Regions from separate parts of the Alteromonas sp. BZK5 genome, predicted to be linked through region 2. Evidence: predicted binding sites of a transcription regulator. Region 2 holds the regulator's gene; each other region holds the start of a gene.

Region 1 (4,648 bases), on a different contig from region 2:
TTCCTAATAGACAAGCATATAACGAAAAATTAGACGCAGCGTATGCTCACTTTAAATCTAGTGGGGATACTCTGGCAGTTGCCGTTGTTGATATTGATCATTTTAAATCGATCAACGATAGGTTTGGTCACGCTGCAGGAGACAAAACTCTGCAAGTGGTGAGCAAGTTTCTGAAACAAAGCCTGTCAGAAAATGATTTTGTTGCCAGATGGGGGGGAGAAGAGTTCGTTATGCTGCTGCCTAACACGCAGATGGCAGATATTGATAAAAAGCTTAATGAAGTTAGAACAAAGCTCGCTGCTATGCCGTTCAAATTTAAGCAAGAAAAAGTAAAAATTACCGCTTCTTTCGGCGCAACCTGTTTCGGTGAAAATGATACTACAGAAACGGTTTTCGAGCGCGCCGATGAATACCTTTATAAAGCGAAACGTAACGGCCGCAATCTCGTAGTCACTGATTTAAGCACTGACTTATAGGAAGTAAAGTATGAAGAAAGTGCAGCTTAACCCTGTTGGCTGGATGAGCCAACTGTCGCAAGTAGAAGTTTCTCGCCTTCAAGATGCCACTAATAGCGAGCTTTTCGCTATGTTCAGAAACTGCTGCCTTGCTGTATTGAACAGCGGCGTTGATGAAGACAATTTCGAAGCGCTATTCGCCCCCTATGAGAATTTTGAAATTAAGCTCATACGTCGTGAACGAGGCGTAAAAATTGAGCTCGTCAATCCGCCCGAGGTAGCGTTCGTAGATGAGCAACTCGTACGTGGTGTACACGAACATCTTTTCGCTGTACTGCGCGACTTGCTTTACATGGGTAATAAGTATGCATTTCTTCACCAAACCGCTCCAGCGGAAGGTAACGACATTACCGATATGGTTTTTGACATGCTACGCCATGCCAAAGCACTTGAGGGTAACGACGGCGTAAACACTATTGTTTGCTGGGGTGGCCACTCTATAAATCAGGTTGAGTATAAATACACTAAAGAAGTAGGCTATCAACTTGGCTTACGTGATATGAATATTTGTACCGGATGCGGCCCTGGGGCAATGAAAGGCCCAATGAAAGGCGCTACCATTGGTCATGCTAAGCAGCGCCATAAAACCGGGCGTTACATTGGTATATCAGAGCCGAATATCATTGCTGCTGAGCCACCGAATGCCATAGTAAACGAGCTCATTATCATGCCGGATATCGAAAAACGCCTAGAAGCGTTCGTTAGATTGGGCCATGGTATCGTCGTGTTCCCAGGAGGTGTTGGTACAGCAGAAGAACTGCTTTACCTGCTTGGCATCTTGATGAATGAACGAAATGCACAGCAGCCCTTCCCTTTTATATTGACTGGCCCTGCTGGTAGCGAAGAGTATTTCGAGGCTATTGACGCCTTTGTCGGTGCAACGCTTGGTTCACAAGCGCAATCAAAATATCAAATTATTGTGAACGACCCGGAAGAAGTTGCCCGCACTATGAAGAAGCAGCTTGAAAAAGTGAAGCAGTTTAGATGTGCCATGGGTGACGCTTTTAGCTTCAACTGGTCGTTAAAGATAGAGCAAGATTTTCAACAACCCTTCATTCCAACTCATGAAAGCATGGCTGCACTTCAGCTTCATTTGGATCAAAGCAAAAGTGACCTTGCCGCTAATTTGCGAAAAGCGTTTTCGGGTATTGTCGCAGGAAACGTTAAAGCAGAGGGTATTGCCCAAATTAAAAAACATGGTCCGTTTGAACTTACTGGTGACAGTGCACTGATGGAAAAAGTCGATACGCTGCTAGAATCCTTTGTAAAACAGCACCGAATGAAGCTCCCGGGGACGGCATATGAACCGTGTTACGTTGTGAAGAATGAAAAATAAGGTAATGAATAACCGATAACCGTGATAAGACGCATTTGCTTACGTTTACTACTTATGCTTGGCAGACGTTTTGCGTTACACTACTAAAGAGTATTGTTTTACGCATTAAAGCATCAAGCTTTCTCTCAACGTGATGGAAATGCGTCCCACTCGTGATTAACACTAACATTAAAGTAAAGAAAAACGAGAAGTAACGGTCATGAATACCAAGGTTATTCGTCTAATTTTAGCTGGCATCGCCCTTTATGCGGTGTTTGTTTTTATGGTTATCGCGTTCTATCCCGATAAGCCAGAAAATATGGATTGGAAAGACCGTGAAGAATATAACCGTGTGCAAATTACCAAGTTGAAGTTGGGCAGTACAAGAGAAGAGGTTTTGGCTTTGTTAGGCTCACCTGACATTACAGAAGCTAAGCGACAAGGAGCAACGGCGATACAGGTTATGTTTTTCAGGACACAACATGTGCGCGCTGACGGCTTAACCACGCAAGATGAATGTACACCGTTACTTTTTGAAAACGACAAACTTATTGCATGGGGTGAAGGGGCTTACTCCAGTTACCAAAAAAGTTAGAAGGATGGGGAGTGAGCGACATCATTTCCACACTTAAACGCCTGGTTCAGTTAGGTAACACTGAACTTTCTGTCGAGCAGCGTATAAACCATTGGTTGAAAATCGCTAAACGGATCCTGACCTTAGTAAACGCCAATCCAGCGCTTGCTGCAGCAACGTTACACATCGATAATGACCTTCCCAAAGATACTCAACATCTTTTATTATTGGCGCTGTTTGGCAAGCTTTGCCGATTAAACGACCACTATTTACAACATGTGCTTGCGTCTTTACTCGCATCCCTCTGGCTTTCAAGTAAAGGAACACCAAGCGACCAAACGGCCAATATCATTCGCTTTTTGCGTAAACACAATCTCTCGATTTGGCTGGATATCATTAAACTTCAAAAAGCATTTCGGTCAGACAAGCCCATTAACTACGTTGCAGACATTCGGCTTAATATGGTTCAAAGGCTTTGTCTCCTAGCAAATGTTTTCGCTACTAAAACAAAAAAAGCAGATTATCGTGAGGTTTTCACTCAGATCGTTTTACGCCTTCCAGCACATCATCGTCACCTTATTGCACCACTTATCAACCTATTTAATGGTGTGCTACCTGGCGCAAAGGTTTACGCAAACGGCGTACCGGGCGCGCTAGTCGACATTCAGCAAAATCACGGCTACGTATTTATGCTTAGTCAAGACGATGAAGATGGAAAGTGGCTGCCTCTATCGTCAATACGCTCTCCCATTTCACTATCAATGCCGTTTGAGCACTTTGTTGCTCTTTACACTGATACCGCCACTGCGAGAGTAAATCATGGCGGCACACCATTTTTACCTTCTACATTCGCAATTCAGCATCCCCCTAAAGCTCTTATAACTATTATCGATGAGCTGCAAAAGCGCGATGTAGATATTGAACAACTTTGCGAAAAAATTGAAAGCGTGCCCACGTTTAATCACTTTTTGATGCACACTGCGAGTCAGGACAACCGTCTTCAGCTTCCGGTTAAAAGCATTAAACAGGCGGTTTTGACCTACGGCATTGAACGTGTGGGTGACATGCTTATTCAATTTGCTCTGTTAGAACGGCTAACGCAAAACCAATTTCCACTGATGGGCATGTGCAAGCAATTAACTTTATTGGCTTGTTCATTTGCAAGCTATTTCGCACAACTCGCCGATTCGAAGTTTTCGCCGCAATCTGCCGCATTGACTATGACCTTTGTTTGTACTCCCTTGTTCACGCTACCAGGGTTTAAAGTGTCACGAGCATTACCCGTCGACCTCAGCAAAGCTGTGTCCATTAATAGCGCATTCAAGGTCAAATCTGACACGCCTTGGCTAGCAATCGCTTCTGAACTTGCTGGAAGTTGGCATCAAAGCTCGACGTGGCGTGCCGTTATACACCAATGCAGTAAAGTAAGTACGGACGTTCCTAAATCACTTCAAAAGGAACAAGCAATTCTGGTGTTGAGCTTCGCTCTCGCCAAAGCATGCTTATTTAATCAGGATATTTATCCATTACTTCAGGATATCAATATCAAAACACTTTTAAATATCCTAGGTATTCGACGAGATGATGTGGTAAACGCACTAGACGCTAATGGGTCACTTTTGTTCTGTCCGCTTGCGCAGTAACGCCATTTACTCCAATACATCGTACTCGGCTATTTAATTAATCTTTACGAATGGCTATAACTTGCGCCAGGTATCGTATAAAATACGGCAACTTTTGCAGTGCTTAACCCTTTTTCCCTACATTTTCCATTATAATAAGTAAGCAGGCAGAAATTGGCTCATAAACGCCAAGCTACAAATTGAATAAACCTAACGATTTTGACAACAGAATTACCAGAGGATCCCTCCACATGACTCAGCAACGTATTACAGTCATTCGCGGTGACGGCATTGGCCCGGACATTATCGATGCAACCACAAAAATTTTAGATAAGGTTGGCTGTGACTTTGCCTATGACTATGCCGATGCTGGCCTAGTCGCACTGGAAGAACATGGCGAGCTTCTACCTCAAGAAACTTTAGACCTAATCGCAAAAAACAAAGTTGCGCTTAAAGGTCCTTTAACGACCCCCGTTGGTGAAGGTTTTACTTCAATCAACGTTAGTCTTCGCAAGCAGTTCAAACTGTACGCAAACCTTCGTCCTGTGATGTCATTCAAAGGCACAAAAGCACGTTACGAAGACATCGATATCATTACCGTTCGTGAAAACACGCAAGGTAT
Region 2 (4,648 bases):
CCTAACTTATTGACGATAGTTAGCGTTTTTTGAATAGTCATTACTGATTCAGCTCTCTATGGCGAATTTGAACATCAGGGTGTATTTCACTGAAGGTTTTCGACAGGGTCTGTGCGATATAAACCGAACGGTGTTGCCCGCCAGTACAGCCAATGGCTACGGTTACGTAACTTCTGTTATTGCGTTCTAAATGAGGCAGCCATGTCGTTATTAAATTCTGAATTTGCCAAATGAACTTGGTCACTACAGGCTGCGACCCCAAAAATACTTCTACTGGTGCGTCTAATCCGGTCAGATGTTTAAGGTCGGGCTCCCAGTGGGGGTTAGGTAAAAAGCGGGCATCAAAAACGTAATCCGCATCTTTAGGAATGCCGTGCTTAAAGCCAAACGACTCAAACACAAGCACAAGGCGTGAGCTTTTCTTACCCAGGATACGCTCTCGAATTAACTCTGCCAGTTGGTGAATGGTAAGCTTATCTGTATCTAGATATAAATCTGCGCGCTCAGCAATAGGAGCAAGTAGGGCAGACTCGGCTTTAATGGCTTCTGAAAGCGATTTATTAAGCTTGGCGAGAGGGTGAAGACGACGTGTTTCGCTAAAACGCTTAACCAGTACATCATCGCTCGCGTCAATGTAAACAATGGTCATCGACCACGAAGAAGGCAGGTAGTCTAGAATTTCTACCAAATCGTCAGGATTTTTAGGTAAGTTTCTCACATCGATACTTACCGCAACCTGATCGTACTCGTCAACAACTGTATGGGTTAAGGTGGGAAGTAAGTTTACCGGGATATTATCAACACAGTAATAACCTAAATCTTCCAATGCGCGAAGTGCGACAGACTTACCAGACCCCGAACGACCACTGATTATTATCAGCTTCACCTACTTTCTCCCTAATACTCTGGTTTTATCACATACGCGTTGTTGAATTAGGCGCCTACTAAACGGTTAATAGGCGCTTAATGTTTAACTTAATGCAGATAGAATATCGTCGCTTGTCGTTGCGCGACGTATTGCTTTAATCGTTTCTTTGTCGCTTAGTTTACCAGCCACGGTGGCCAGCGTTTGAAGGTGTCCTTCGGTCTGTTCCTCAGGAACGAGTAGAGCAAAAAAGATGTCTACGGGTTTCTCGTCAAGGGCGTCAAAGTCGATTGCTGGCGTGCTGGTTACAACAATGGCAATCACTTTCTCAAGGCCCGGCAGGCGTCCGTGGGGCAGGGCGATACCATTGCCTATGCCTGTACTACCCATACGCTCTCGAGCCATCAAACTGTTGAGTACCGTTGCCTGATCAATGTTCTCGTTTTGCTTGGCAGCGATATCAGCGATGATCTCAAGAATTCGCTTTTTACTATTACACTGAACCGCACACTCGGTGCGGTCCAGACTTACGATGGCTTGTATATCCATGCTTAATTAACTACTAATGTTTTTTCAGTTTTTCCTTATGCTTGATTACCTGCCGGTCGAGTTTATCAACCATGCTGTCAATCGCCGCATACATGTCGGTATTTTCTGAGGATGCGAATACTTCAGCGCCACTTAAATGAACGGTCGCTTCGGCTTTTTGATTTAATTTTTCAACGTTCAGGATGACATGCACATTAGAAATGTGATCAAAGTGACGTTCAAGTTTGCTGAACTTCGTATCGACATAATTACGCAAAGAGTCGGTGATTTCGACATGATGACCAGTAAGGTTGATTTGCATATTTCGTCTTCCTTATATTATTAAGCCCGATTAAATAAGGCTTTTGCGTTGGTTCGACGGCGGGATCGACAACGATTCCCGGTACTTTGCTATTGTTCGCCGGGCAACTTTAATGCCTTGTTCGGCCAACAATGAAGCAATCTTGCTATCACTTAGCGGCTTGCTAGGCTTTTCTGCGGCCACTAATTTCTTGATCAATGCACGAATCGCTGTAGATGAACATTCACCACCAGACTCTGTTGCAACGTGGCTTGAGAAGAAATACTTCAATTCGAAGATTCCACGTGGCGTATGCATGTACTTTTGCGTTGTCACTCGCGAAATAGTGGATTCGTGCATATCTACCATTTCTGCGACATCATTTAGCACCATTGGTTTCATCATTTCCGGGCCGTGCTCAAAAAAGCCCATTTGCTGCTGCACAATGCAGTTTGCAACCTTCATTAAGGTTTCGTTACGAGATTCAAGGCTCTTTATGAACCACTTAGCCTCTTGCATGTGTGAGCGGATGAACTGTGAATCGCTACTATTCTTGGCACGGCGACTCATTGCAGCGTATTGTTGATTTACGCTTAACTTAGGCAGACTGTCGGGGTTCAGCTCAACCACCCAACGGCCATTTTTCTTGGTTACTGAGACATCAGGAATAACGTACTCAGGCTCTTTAGTAACTAAAGCACTACCTGGGCGAGGATTCAAGGTTTGCAGTAAACGCATTGCCTCGCGTAGCTGATCTTCTTTCAATCGGCTTTTACGCATAAGCGTACGATAGTCTTTGCTGCTCAGTAAGTCAGAGTACTCTTCAATCAGTTGCTTCGCTTCAGCAAGCCACGGTGTGTCTTCTGAAAATTGACGCAATTGCACCATCAAACATTCTTGTGGAGAGCGTGAGCCAGAACCAATAGGGTCGAACATCTGAATGCGCTTTAGCACACATTCTATTTCGTCCATTTCAATCGGCTCTTCCATATCATCATCGTTAACCGCTTCTAAAATATCATCAAGGGTAACGGTTAAATAACCTGACTCGTCAATAGAGTCGATGATTGCTGTAGCGATTGCGCGATCGGTATCCGAGAAATGGGTAAGGCGCATTTGCCAAAGAAGGTGCTCTTGAATATCTTCAGTAGTCTCACCTTGGAAGATTTGCTCGTCGTCATTGGATGGACCTGGAGCTGGCGAAGATGAAGCAGAGTAGTATTCGTCCCATGTGCTGTCGATTGGCAGCTCATCGGGAAGATCGTTTTTCTCAAGTGCATCGCCGGCTTCTAGTGTGTCACTAGATGCAGAAGCAGTGGCCTCAGAGCCGCTGTCATCGTTGTCGATATTGTTCTTTTCTAGTTGCGGCTCGTCGTTACCTTCTTCAACTTCTAATAGCGGATTAGAATCGAGCGCTTCTTGGATCTCTTGTTGAAGATCAAGTGTAGAAAGCTGCAGCAGTTTAATGGCCTGCTGAAGCTGTGGTGTCATGGTAAGTTGTTGGCTAAATTTTAGCTGTAAAGATGGTTTCATCTACGTCTTATTTAAATGCTCTAAATTGAATATACCAGAGCGAAACTGAAAAATGACAATTCGGTTACATTAACTATAGCCTGAATTGTTCGCCTAGGTATACATCCCTTACTTTTTGATTACTTAAAACCTGTTCCGCCGTTCCTTGCGCAATAAGCTCGCCATGACTCACAATGTACGCCTTTTCACAAACATCCAATGTCTCTCGTACGTTATGGTCCGTGATAAGGATTCCAATACCCCTATCGCGAAGATGTTGTATTATCTTCTTTATATCATTAACTGATATTGGATCAACACCAGCAAATGGTTCGTCTAACAAAATAAATTGCGGTTTTGCTGCCAGAGCGCGGGCAATCTCAACGCGACGGCGTTCGCCCCCTGACAAACTCATCCCCGTACTATTACGTATATGGTTAATATTAAATTCATCAAGTAGCGCATCTGCTTCTTCTTCTTGCTGTTGTGAATTTAAATCTTTACGGGTTTGCAAAATGGCCATGATATTTTCATGCACTGTGAGCTTTCTGAAAATAGAGGCTTCCTGCGGTAGGTAGCCAATTCCGCGGCGTGCGCGCTCGTGCATGGGCTGATGAGTTAGCTCATTGTTGTCGATTTCAATCTTGCCTTTATCCAGATTCACTAAACCAACAATCATGTAGAATGTGGTGGTCTTACCAGCGCCATTTGGGCCAAGAAGACCAACAATTTGACCCGTTGAGACAGACAGACTTACATCTCGAACAACCTGTCGTGACTTGTAAGCCTTAGCAAGATTTTTAGCGCTCAAAGTTGCCATTGCTATTCATTGCCCTCGTTGTCTTTTTTGTCTTTCTTAGACGAAGTTTTGCGAATGGTCTCAGGTGTGAATACTGTGGTCACTCGACCCTCACCATCCTTACCTGCGCCGCCAGTCGCTAGCAATTGCTCGGTAATCATATCGAACGTGATGTTGTCACCCTGTACTTTACTGGTGTCTTGTTTCAACTCTGCGTTTCCGGCAAGAGAAATCGTTCGGTTCACCACTTCATAGCGTATTTCATTAGCTTTTGCCGAAACTGGCGTGCCGTCTTCCAATTGCTGGGAATAGCTTGCAGGCTTTCCTCTAGCAATAAATATTTCACGACCACCACCGTCAGTGGCAATTACTTCCACTTCGTCAGCTTCAATAACCAAAGAGCCTTGAGTTATGAGTACGTCGTCTTTGTACAACGCGGTTTTATTTTTACCGTCGATAAACTGGGTGTTCGAGCCTATTTTTATGGGCTGCGAAAAATCATCTTCACTGGCGTGTACCGCACCGCTAGCGATGGCAAGCAATAAACTAGTTGCTAGGGGAATAAGTGGTTTGTACATGATCTAAAAGCTCGTATTCTTGTGTGCGTAAATTCGCGTTAAACCCATTACTTAAAATGACATAT
Region 3 (4,648 bases), on a different contig from region 2:
TCTTACTTAGTCGTCTTTACTTAAGTCACCATATGCATGAAGACGGTTGTAAAGCGTTTTTGTACTAATTCCCAGCATTTCTGCTGCGGTGGTCTTATTGCCATTCACTTTTTCCAACGTGGCATAAATTAGCTCTTTTTCCACGTCTTCAATGGTTCTACCAGCTTGAAGTGCCGGTGTCGTGCTCTGTTTTTGAGCGAAGGGTGACTCAATGGTTTTTGGTAATTCAATCTCACTCTTTTCAGGGTCGCTCATAATGGCAGCGCGATGCACAAAGTGTCTTAGTTCACGCACGTTACCGGGCCAGTCGTAGGCTTGTAACGTATCGAGTTGACTATCTTCCCACTTAAATTGCGAGCCATTATCTTTATTGAATTCTGCAATAAAGGTTTTTGCTAGTAATGGAATATCTTCCTTTCTTTCGCGTAGCGGAGGAATGGTGATTGGGAACACCGCAAGTCTGAAGTAGATGTCTTCGCGCAGTACTTTGCTTTGCGCAATCTCTTCCATTGTTCGGTTCGTGGCAGATACAACGCGGCAGCTCACCGGGATGGTCTTCGTTCCGCCCACACGAATAACAACCTTGTTTTCTAAAACGCGGAGTAAGTTGGGCTGCATATCAATGGGCATTTCTGTGATTTCGTCCAAAAAGAGCGTGCCGCCCTCAGCTTGTTCGAAAACACCTTCTTTACGTCCTACAGCGCCGGTAAATGCTCCTTTTTCGTGACCGAAAAGTTCGCTACCTATTAGTTCTTTTGAGAATGCACCACAGTTGGTTGCAATATAGGGACCTTCACTTTCTGAAGCACGATGAATTGCGGCAGCCACCACTTCTTTACCTACACCGCTTTCACCAAGCAGCATTACGTTAGCGCTGGTTTTACTCACTCTAGAAATCAGCTTGTAGAGCTCTTTCATAATTGGCGATTCACCAATCAGCAAATCAAAATGTTTCTCTATTTTTTCTTGTGCAGGTGCTTTTTCTTTTGGCTTTTGACTTAATACGGCCTCTATTTCCTCCCGTTGAATTGGCTTAACAAGGTAGTCGACCGTGGGGCCACACAGACCCTTTATCACGCTTTTCACAGAAGGGTGACCCGTTATCAAAGTAACGCGAGGGCGCTTAGGAAGTGCATCTAATTCATTGAACAAGTGCGCGCCGCTTCCATCGGGTAGCATGAAATCAAGCAGTACATGGTCAAAGGTTTCTTTCTCTAACCAATCGCGGGCTTCTTTGAGTGTGGCAGCGGTAAGTACTTCGTGGCCAAGAAATTCGATGATAGTACAAGCTACTTCTGTGAACTCGGCGTCGTCATCAACTAAAAGTACGGTAAGCACGTGGATGTCCCTCTCTTCTTTCGTTTCCTATTCAGAAAAAATATGGAATAGAATCAATGTTATAGTTTTATCATACGCTATTAACAACTGAATGCTAAAGCACATATTTAAAGTTTATTTATACGCTGGTTTAAATCGATAAAGCGTAAGCGCATCGGAAAATATCTAAACGCTTCAAGCAATCCGGAAATCTTGAACACTTACCTTGATGCCAGAGATAGTCGGTTGCGCTACCTTCTAATCTATCAACTCTTTGCGATCAGCGGTACACATCGCGCTAAAGTACAGAATGTCTATATCTGTTTTTGTTTTATTAGGTGATTTTATTTTACTTATCAGGGGCATTTGCAAAAAGTATTCCTGTCTTTAACACACCGTCACATGCAATCGATGGCATATTTTTCGCACGATTTAACTGTCTAAAGTTACTTGCAATTTCACTATGGCAAATCGACTAGGTGCGAGAAATGTATATTAATTAGGCGAGAAGCCCGTCTAACTAGCGCGACGTTCGCAGGTAATGTGATATCAAAGGAATTGAAGATGTGGGGAAAAACAGCTGTAAGATCAATGACCTTATACGAGTTGTTGGGGAAAATGCAGCCGCGAGCAAGACAAGATAAGTTCGAGTTTGCTGAGTTTTGGGATGTGATGGAGAAAAGGGGCTTTGGACCAATGCTGGCGCTGCCATCTTTTATCGCTTGCACACCGATTGGGGCCATCCCTGGGATCCCATCTTTAGCGGGTGGGACGATTTTACTCATCGCGTTGCAAATTTTACTCGGTCGTAGGCATCCTTGGTTACCGCAAAAAGTGATGCAGTTAAACTGTGACGCCGATCAGCTTCGCTTCATTGTCGATAAAGTTAAACCGTATGCAGTACGCGTAGACCGCTTTTTAGTTCCTCGGTGTTTTTTCATGCGCCAGCCTGTGTTCAGATCACTCATCGCATTGTGCTGTGCAGGTTGCGGATTTGTAATGATTCCACTGGAGCTTATTCCCTTTATGGGGCTTATTCCCGCTTTTGCTGTTTTTATTATGGCAATAGGCATGTCCACAGACGACGGTGCTGTGGCGTTAGTTGGTGTTTCGTTATCGCTATTTGGCTTTATACTTGGGTTTGAACGCCTTGCAGTCGCGCTAAGTTGATGCTCTAACTACTCAGTACACGAATCGAGCATAAAATCTGACGATGGAAGGTTCATTGTTTGATATCGTAGCTCGCCAATAAAAGCACGGGCAGCTGGTCCCAACGTATCGCCGTCTTCGAAAGACAAATAAAGGAGCGCCTTACGCAACGCTGCATTATTATCGAGGGGAAGGGGAACGAGTGTACCGTCTTCTAGCTCATCTTTAATTATTGCGATAGGCAGCCACGCAAAACCCAATCCCTGAGTAATAATATCTAATGACGTTCTAACGTGGCTTACGGTCCAGCGCTGCTCTGCACCTAACCAGCCCACATCAGCTTTACGCTCCGCGGATGAATCCCTTACCACAATTTGACGATACGCTTTTAAGTCTTCCAGTGTGAGCGTTCTATCCAATTGGTGCAATGGATGGTCGGCGTGAGCGACAGCTGCAAATTCAATTTCGCACAAGTCTTCGCTAAAGCCATTAGAAAACGCGAAAGGAGAGATGCCTAAATCAACTTTACCATTGCTCAAAAGTGAATTTGCGCCACTGAGTACAGTTTCTTCTATCTCGATACGAAGGAGCGGGAACTCAGCAGAAACTTTCGCTAGCACGTTATAAAGCAATTCAGACGGGAAAATAATATCCACCGCTATGCGTAAAGTTGTTTCTGTGCCAGATTTAAGGCTATTGGCAACGGCCTCGAGCTTGTGCGCTTCGCTAAGCAAAAAAGAGGCACGGCGATACATAAGTTCACCTTGCGGCGAAAGCTGGACTTTACGTCCAATATTCTCAAACAATGACACTCCAATGGCGTTTTCAAGCTTTTGAACCGCGTGGTGAACGCTCGATTGACTTTTGTGAACTTCAGTAGCAGCTTGATTAAAGCCGCCTGCATCGACGACGGCTTTGAACATTCGCCATTGTTCTAACGTAGATTTCAGCATACAGCGCCTTAAAACTCTTAATTAACGCTACTTATAGCATACGCGTGGTTAAGAAGTCATTTCTGGTTTACTTGATTTATCGTGGGTACAGGGCATGTCACAACCGAAACGTTCTCATAGCCCATCTTTATAAGTTGCTCTGCAGCTAGTTTTGCTCGAACGCCCGACGCACAGTGAATATAAAGTGGCGCTGAAGCATCTTTAAACTGTTCCAGTGCCTTCATTTCGAGCACGCCGCGTGGTATGTGAAGCGCAGAAGGTACGGGCTGATTGGCAACTTCGGCACTCTCTCGTACATCAATCAATATACCGCTATTGATTCGGCACTCACTGGCCGCTTGCTCCGCAGATACAGTGCGTAAGTTCACGTCTATGTTTTCTATTCGAGTCTTCATGTCTATAAGCATATTTTTCCTTTTTGCCTAAACTTAGTTGAAATAAGTAAAATCTAATATATTGATGTCAGCGTAATAAAACAATGTAAAATACGGCGATTCGTCGCATAAATTGGCAGGTCGGCAAAATGCCTTATACTTTAGTATAGTAAATGGCTAAATTGGTGCCGAAATACTTTACAGATAGAGAGTGCTTATGTCCGAGGATATGGTAATAGGTTCAGATGATATAATGGAACACGCTGCGGAAGCCGAGATCTTCCTTAAGCAATTCGCGAATAAAACACGCCTTATGGTGCTTTGTTCGTTGCTGAAAGAGGAAAAATCGGTAACCGAACTTCTCGAAGTTGTTAGCGTCTCGCAGCCAGTGATTTCTCAGCACCTTGCTTTATTGCGAGAATCAAAGATGGTGGCCACAAGAAGGCAAGGTCAAACTATTTACTACCGCTTAGCAGACGAGCGCGTCAAGCGCTTAATTGCTTTGATGTACGAATTTTTCTGCGAATAATCTTCTTTTTGCATCCTAAGCTACAATGTCCGCCTTCAACAACGGACATTGTAAAATTCCTAACTAAAAATTACCATCAATGACACTCTTCGGTTATTAATTTCCGTTTTTGTTCAATTGCTCGCAAAGCATAGGCACATAGCCTTCTTCAGATATTTTTTCACTTTCCACTTCAGGTCTATCAACCAATTCGTCGTGACTTAAATTCACTACTACGCTGTGCGCCGCCCAGTCGATACTTTCAATATCGCTAGGTAGAAGTGCGAGATGTTTACCACCCGGAAGCCAGTTGTTGGTATCTACCACTAGCATGATTATCTTCCAGC
Region 4 (4,648 bases), on a different contig from region 2:
GAATAATGGCATTGTGCCCCCAATAGTTTGCACTGTCTGTTTGCCAAAACGATAGACCTGTCGCCAACATTGGGCTGTAAAGGTGAGCAGCAAACTGCACAAAACGACCAAAGAAGGTGTTTTGACGTACCGGCATTGGAATGGTCTGTACTAAAGCCGTATCAGGGTTTTGCTCAATACGACGCGCCAAGTCTTGCATGCGCTCACCGCTCATCACGCTGTCGGCATCTAATACAATCATTGACTCATAATTTGCACCCCAGCGTTCACAAAACTCTTTAAGGTTGCCCACTTTTCTGTGCAGGTTTTGTTCGCGACGACGGTAAAACACTTGGCTAGAGAACGCACCTAAACGCTTTTTCAAACGGGTAAAGGCACGTAGCTCTGCATCCGCTTTTTCCATATCACGGGTGTCGCTAAGCATGAAAAAGTCGAATTTAGAACTGTTGTCACTTTCCATTAATTCGCGAATACAAGCTTCAAACCCCACCATAATGCGGCGGGTATCTTCGTTATAAACCGGCATGACCACGGCGTGCTTTTGCGTTAATGGCGCAGTAGCATCAGGAGGCGTTTGATTTCTGCGCAAGCTCAACGGGTCGACGTTAAAAAGCTGCAAAAAGAAACCGATAATGCCTGTCCAAAACGCCATACACAACCATGCGAACAGGGTTAGCCCCAACCCCAGCTGTGCAATCTCTAGGTTGGTAAGGCCGTTAGGTAAAAAGATCTCGTACAAACTCCAACCGGCCAGTGCCGTGCTTGGAATAACTAGCATTGCCATGATAAACAAACGCATATGCTCTCCTTTTAAGATGAAATGTGAAGCACGTGCAGTGCCATCACTTTTAACCTGAGGCACGGCTTTAGCCTCGTCCGATACCGCTATGCAAGCGCGATTATTTTGGTTGGTAGACATAGTTCCAAACCTCACTCACACGTTTACCGTCTTTCTCAATGTAAGCGCGCATATCTACCGTCTGCTTTTCTTTCGGCTTAACAAAGAAGGCGGCTCGCCACTCTTGTCCGTCAGCTACGGGGTAAAGTCGCTGCTGAGAAATCGTGCCGTTAGTACCCTGTACCACCAACTTCATCGACTCGTTATCAAAAGCAATGGCAGAAGGCGCGCTGAAGTCCACGCTGAACTGTCGTGTCGTATTTAGACTGTCGTTTTTAAACTCGTCACCCGGCAACACAGCCTTGCCTTGGCGGGTACGTACTACTGAGGCCAGCTCACTGACAAACGGATTTTGTTCTACGGTTTTAAGCTCGTAAGCGAAATACAGTGATTCGCCCGAATTGAATGGCTTTTCAGGCGTCCAAAAAGCCACGATATTGTCGTGTATTTCGGATTTAGTCGGAATTTCGACGACTTCTAATCGGCCTTTCTCAAAACCAGCTTCTGGCGTCACCCATAGCCCTGGGCGTATATGGTAATTGGCCTCTGCGTCGAGGTAATTATCCCATTCGCCGTCGCGTTGAAGCATGCCGAATCCTTTAGGGTTTGCGTCGCTAAGTGACGTGACTTGAAGGCGTGCAGGGTTAGTCAGCGGGCGCCAAATTTCTTCACCAGCGTGAGTTACCATAAGCACACCGTCACTATCATGCACCTCTGGACGATAGTCGTCATGACGCTTTTCTGTGTTCTCGCCATACAAGAACATACTGGTAAATGGTGCAATGCCTAGCTTGCTCACGTCATCTCTGGCAAATAACCAACTCTCTACCTTAACGCTGGTATCAATATCAGGCTGTATAACAAATTTGTACGCGCCCGCTACAGAAGGGCTTTCAAGACGCGCATAAACAGTAATAGGCTTACCCTCACTCGGTTCTATGACCCAGAACTCAGTGAAGTGGGGGAACTCTTCGCCTTTGGCTAGCGCCGTATCAATCGCAAGACCTCGTGCAGAGATACCGTACACTTGATTTTTACCTACAAGACGGAAGTACGATGCCCCCAAAAATACAGCAAATTCGTCTTTGTACTCTTCGTTCTTGATAGGGTAGTGAACGCGAAATCCAGCAAACCCTGACTTTTCGTCCGTTAGCCCAGCTAACCCCGACGCAGACCCGTCGTAGTTGAACATGTCACTGTTGAACGCTAGGCGTTCAGGCTTATTGCTTTCACCAATAGTGTGGATAGTGACAGGGTATTCATATAAAAACCCCGGGTGAAAAAACTGCAGTTCGTAGTCATTCTCGCCATGCCAAAGACTCTGCTCGGGCTTGAAGCGAATTGAACGATACGTGGTGTAGTCAATTTCTTTAAGCTTGCTGTTTAACCCGTGATCGTCCTGCTCGTAGCTCTCTGTCGCTGACTGGCGTGCAGCATCAATAATTGACTGAAGAACCGGCGATGCTTTTTGAGGCTGATTGTCGTTGTTAACCTCAACTGCACCGGCTTGTTGAAACGCAAATAATGCGATGACACTGCTCATCGCTAAAAGAAGGTGTGACAGCTTATTGCGCTGACGCACATTCGTTTGTAAATCTTTACCGAAAATCGAAACTGGCTTAGCCATTTGTCCTCTCCTTATGAAAACAATGGTTATCCAGATGACCATCAACAACTCGTTACACGCCTTACTTACTGAAAAGCGTCATTTACAAAAACGGTATTGATTGAAGCCACGCGAGAAAGGCGCTCTCTTCCTTTCTTTATCCACTAATATCGTGAAAAACCGAATTCCTTGCCGAAGGGCTAAAGTGAATGTTGGATAACACACAGAGACTTGAGCAAAAGCTGTTCCAACACGAAATAGTCGCCGTTATTTTTTATATTTTTCATAATTTACAATACTTTACAAACACACACATTGTGAATTATTGGAGAACACTGGCTTGTAAAAATGTCCGATGAGTTAGACAAAAGGATAACTGTTGTTTTTTAGAGACAGTTTTATGTGCCAACGTTTTACTAGGAATACATCAAACTTTGATTTTGAACATTTCAAATGTGTAGCCTCTAAAAAGCCAGACGCATTTTATCTATAAATATTAGCTACATAGATAAATTAAGACATATCAAAATAGTGATTTAGTACGAAGTTGGCAAACGCTTTGCTATTCATCATGTTGATAAATAAATCGGACACTATTTCTTAACGGAAATAACAAAGATGGCATGAAGGCAAGTACGGCTTTGTGTTCATCAACCAAGTAGCCTTTTGTAGCGCGCTGTTAAGCGCTGACTTGCGCTTGGGTTTGCACATTTATAACAAACCGAGAACATTCGCGATGAACAAGGTGGGTTACTTAACATACTAAGGAGTTATCACATGCGTAAATCATTCACACTTATTGCAGCAGCACTAACTGCGGCAACACTTCCTCTTACAGCTATGGCCGACAAGCCTGACTGGCGTTACGTAGAAGGTGGTTACACCAAAATGGACTTTGACGACAATGAGTCTTTTGAACCAGACGGTTTAACCGTTAACGGTAAATACCTACTGAACAGCAACTGGTACCTGAACGGCGAGTATAGCTTCTTTGAAGAGGGCAACTTTGACTTTGATATGCTGACACTAGGTGCGGGTTACCGTTTACCTGTTAACGCGACAACAGACGCGTATTTTGGTGCCAACTTAGAGCGTATTGACGGTGACGTAAACGACGAAACAGGTTACAGCATTAATGCTGGCCTTCGCTCGATGATCACAGAGCAGGTAGAGCTGGCGGGTGAAGTTGGCTACTACGATGTAGACGATGGTGAAGCGACATTTAGAGTAGGCGCTAACTATTACATCACGCCACAATGGGCTGTGGGTGCAAACTACAGAATCATTGATGATTTAGACATTATGCAGGTAACTGCACGTTACGCGTTTTAAGCCTTCCTCTCCTCAGGTAGGTAGCCGGGTTGCTCGACCCGGCTTTTTTGTGTCTATTGTTCTTCAGCTTCGCTTGGCTCAATATCTTCTTTTCTTTTGATATCTACACTTTCATGAAGCTCTGAATAGACCAGCACCGCCTCACCCGATTTGAGTCTGTTTAACACTTGCTGCACTTTCACATCTAGCGCAACTTCTTCAGCGCCGTAGTCCGTGCCCTCTCGCAGAACAAAAGACTCAGCCAAGCTATAAAGCGTATCGGCTTCTAGCGCGTCAATGGGGATTATCATTCACACTCCTGATAAAAAGCGTTTGGGTAAATTATTAGGACATCAACATTAGCGGCTGACGTAACGACACGTAGTATTTACAGGTAAGGCTTCACTTACAAAACGTTTCACCCGTTCGTGCAGCCATACTTTAGGATTTAATATAGAACCTTGCATGAACCCAACGTGACCGCCTCGTTCACTTAGCTCCACGGTAACGTTGCGCGCAAGCTCTTCTTCCTTAGGCACAATTAAGTGATTCATAAAGGGGTCATCAATGCTATGCAATACCAGTGTAGGACAGTGGATCGCGCTTAAAAAGTGATACGCACTACACTTTTCATAGTAGTCTTGAGCGTCTGCAAAGCCGTGAAGCGGCGCTGTGATCTTCTCGTCGAATTGGGTAAAGCTGGTGATCTCTTCCACATCAGTTTTTGTTAGCTGTATAAGCTTGCGATAATCGATGTACTCCATTTTCTTACGCAGCGTATCCTTCATGCTAGTAAGTAAATACTTTTGATATACGCGAGAAAAACCCTGGTT

Evidence for each region. Region 2 encodes sigma-54, which starts transcription at its own class of promoters, with help from an activator protein. Its sites were predicted from a motif close to GTTGGCACGNNNNTNGNNT; they were not measured.
Region 1: the regulator sigma-54 is predicted to act here: its motif matches at 1,909-1,927, upstream of BIZ39_RS06955 (DUF3192 domain-containing protein).
Region 3: the regulator sigma-54 is predicted to act here: its motif matches at 1,728-1,746, upstream of BIZ39_RS16950 (exopolysaccharide biosynthesis protein).
Region 4: the regulator sigma-54 is predicted to act here: its motif matches at 2,738-2,756, upstream of BIZ39_RS02255 (glucan biosynthesis protein).

The regions. Positions count from the first base shown of each region.
Region 1 is NZ_JACSOE010000017.1:4,204-8,851, reverse strand. It holds gene BIZ39_RS06965 (GGDEF domain-containing protein) at 1-476, shown strand, start outside; gene ppnN (nucleotide 5'-monophosphate nucleosidase PpnN) at 487-1,851, shown strand; gene BIZ39_RS06955 (DUF3192 domain-containing protein) at 2,051-2,425, shown strand; gene BIZ39_RS06950 (hypothetical protein) at 2,437-4,047, shown strand; gene BIZ39_RS06945 (isocitrate dehydrogenase) at 4,278-4,648, shown strand, end outside.
Region 2 is NZ_JACSOE010000043.1:1,549-6,196, reverse strand. It holds gene BIZ39_RS13045 (HPr family phosphocarrier protein) at 1-41, opposite strand, end outside; gene rapZ (RNase adapter RapZ) at 41-886, opposite strand; gene ptsN (PTS IIA-like nitrogen regulatory protein PtsN) at 971-1,414, opposite strand; gene hpf (ribosome hibernation promoting factor) at 1,428-1,715, opposite strand; gene BIZ39_RS13025 (RNA polymerase factor sigma-54) at 1,746-3,227, opposite strand; gene lptB (LPS export ABC transporter ATP-binding protein) at 3,301-4,026, opposite strand; gene lptA (lipopolysaccharide transport periplasmic protein LptA) at 4,029-4,583, opposite strand; gene lptC (LPS export ABC transporter periplasmic protein LptC) at 4,552-4,648, opposite strand, start outside.
Region 3 is NZ_JACSOE010000075.1:1,179-5,826, reverse strand. It holds gene BIZ39_RS16955 (sigma-54-dependent transcriptional regulator) at 7-1,338, opposite strand; gene BIZ39_RS16950 (exopolysaccharide biosynthesis protein) at 1,882-2,487, shown strand; gene BIZ39_RS16945 (LysR family transcriptional regulator) at 2,496-3,419, opposite strand; gene BIZ39_RS16940 (rhodanese-like domain-containing protein) at 3,476-3,826, opposite strand; gene BIZ39_RS16935 (ArsR/SmtB family transcription factor) at 4,011-4,322, shown strand; gene BIZ39_RS16930 (PRC-barrel domain-containing protein) at 4,419-4,648, opposite strand, start outside.
Region 4 is NZ_JACSOE010000004.1:52,770-57,417, forward strand. It holds gene mdoH (glucans biosynthesis glucosyltransferase MdoH) at 1-919, opposite strand, end outside; gene BIZ39_RS02255 (glucan biosynthesis protein) at 900-2,525, opposite strand; gene BIZ39_RS02260 (outer membrane beta-barrel protein) at 3,282-3,836, shown strand; gene BIZ39_RS02265 (YheU family protein) at 3,890-4,126, opposite strand; gene BIZ39_RS02270 (hydrolase) at 4,175-4,648, opposite strand, start outside.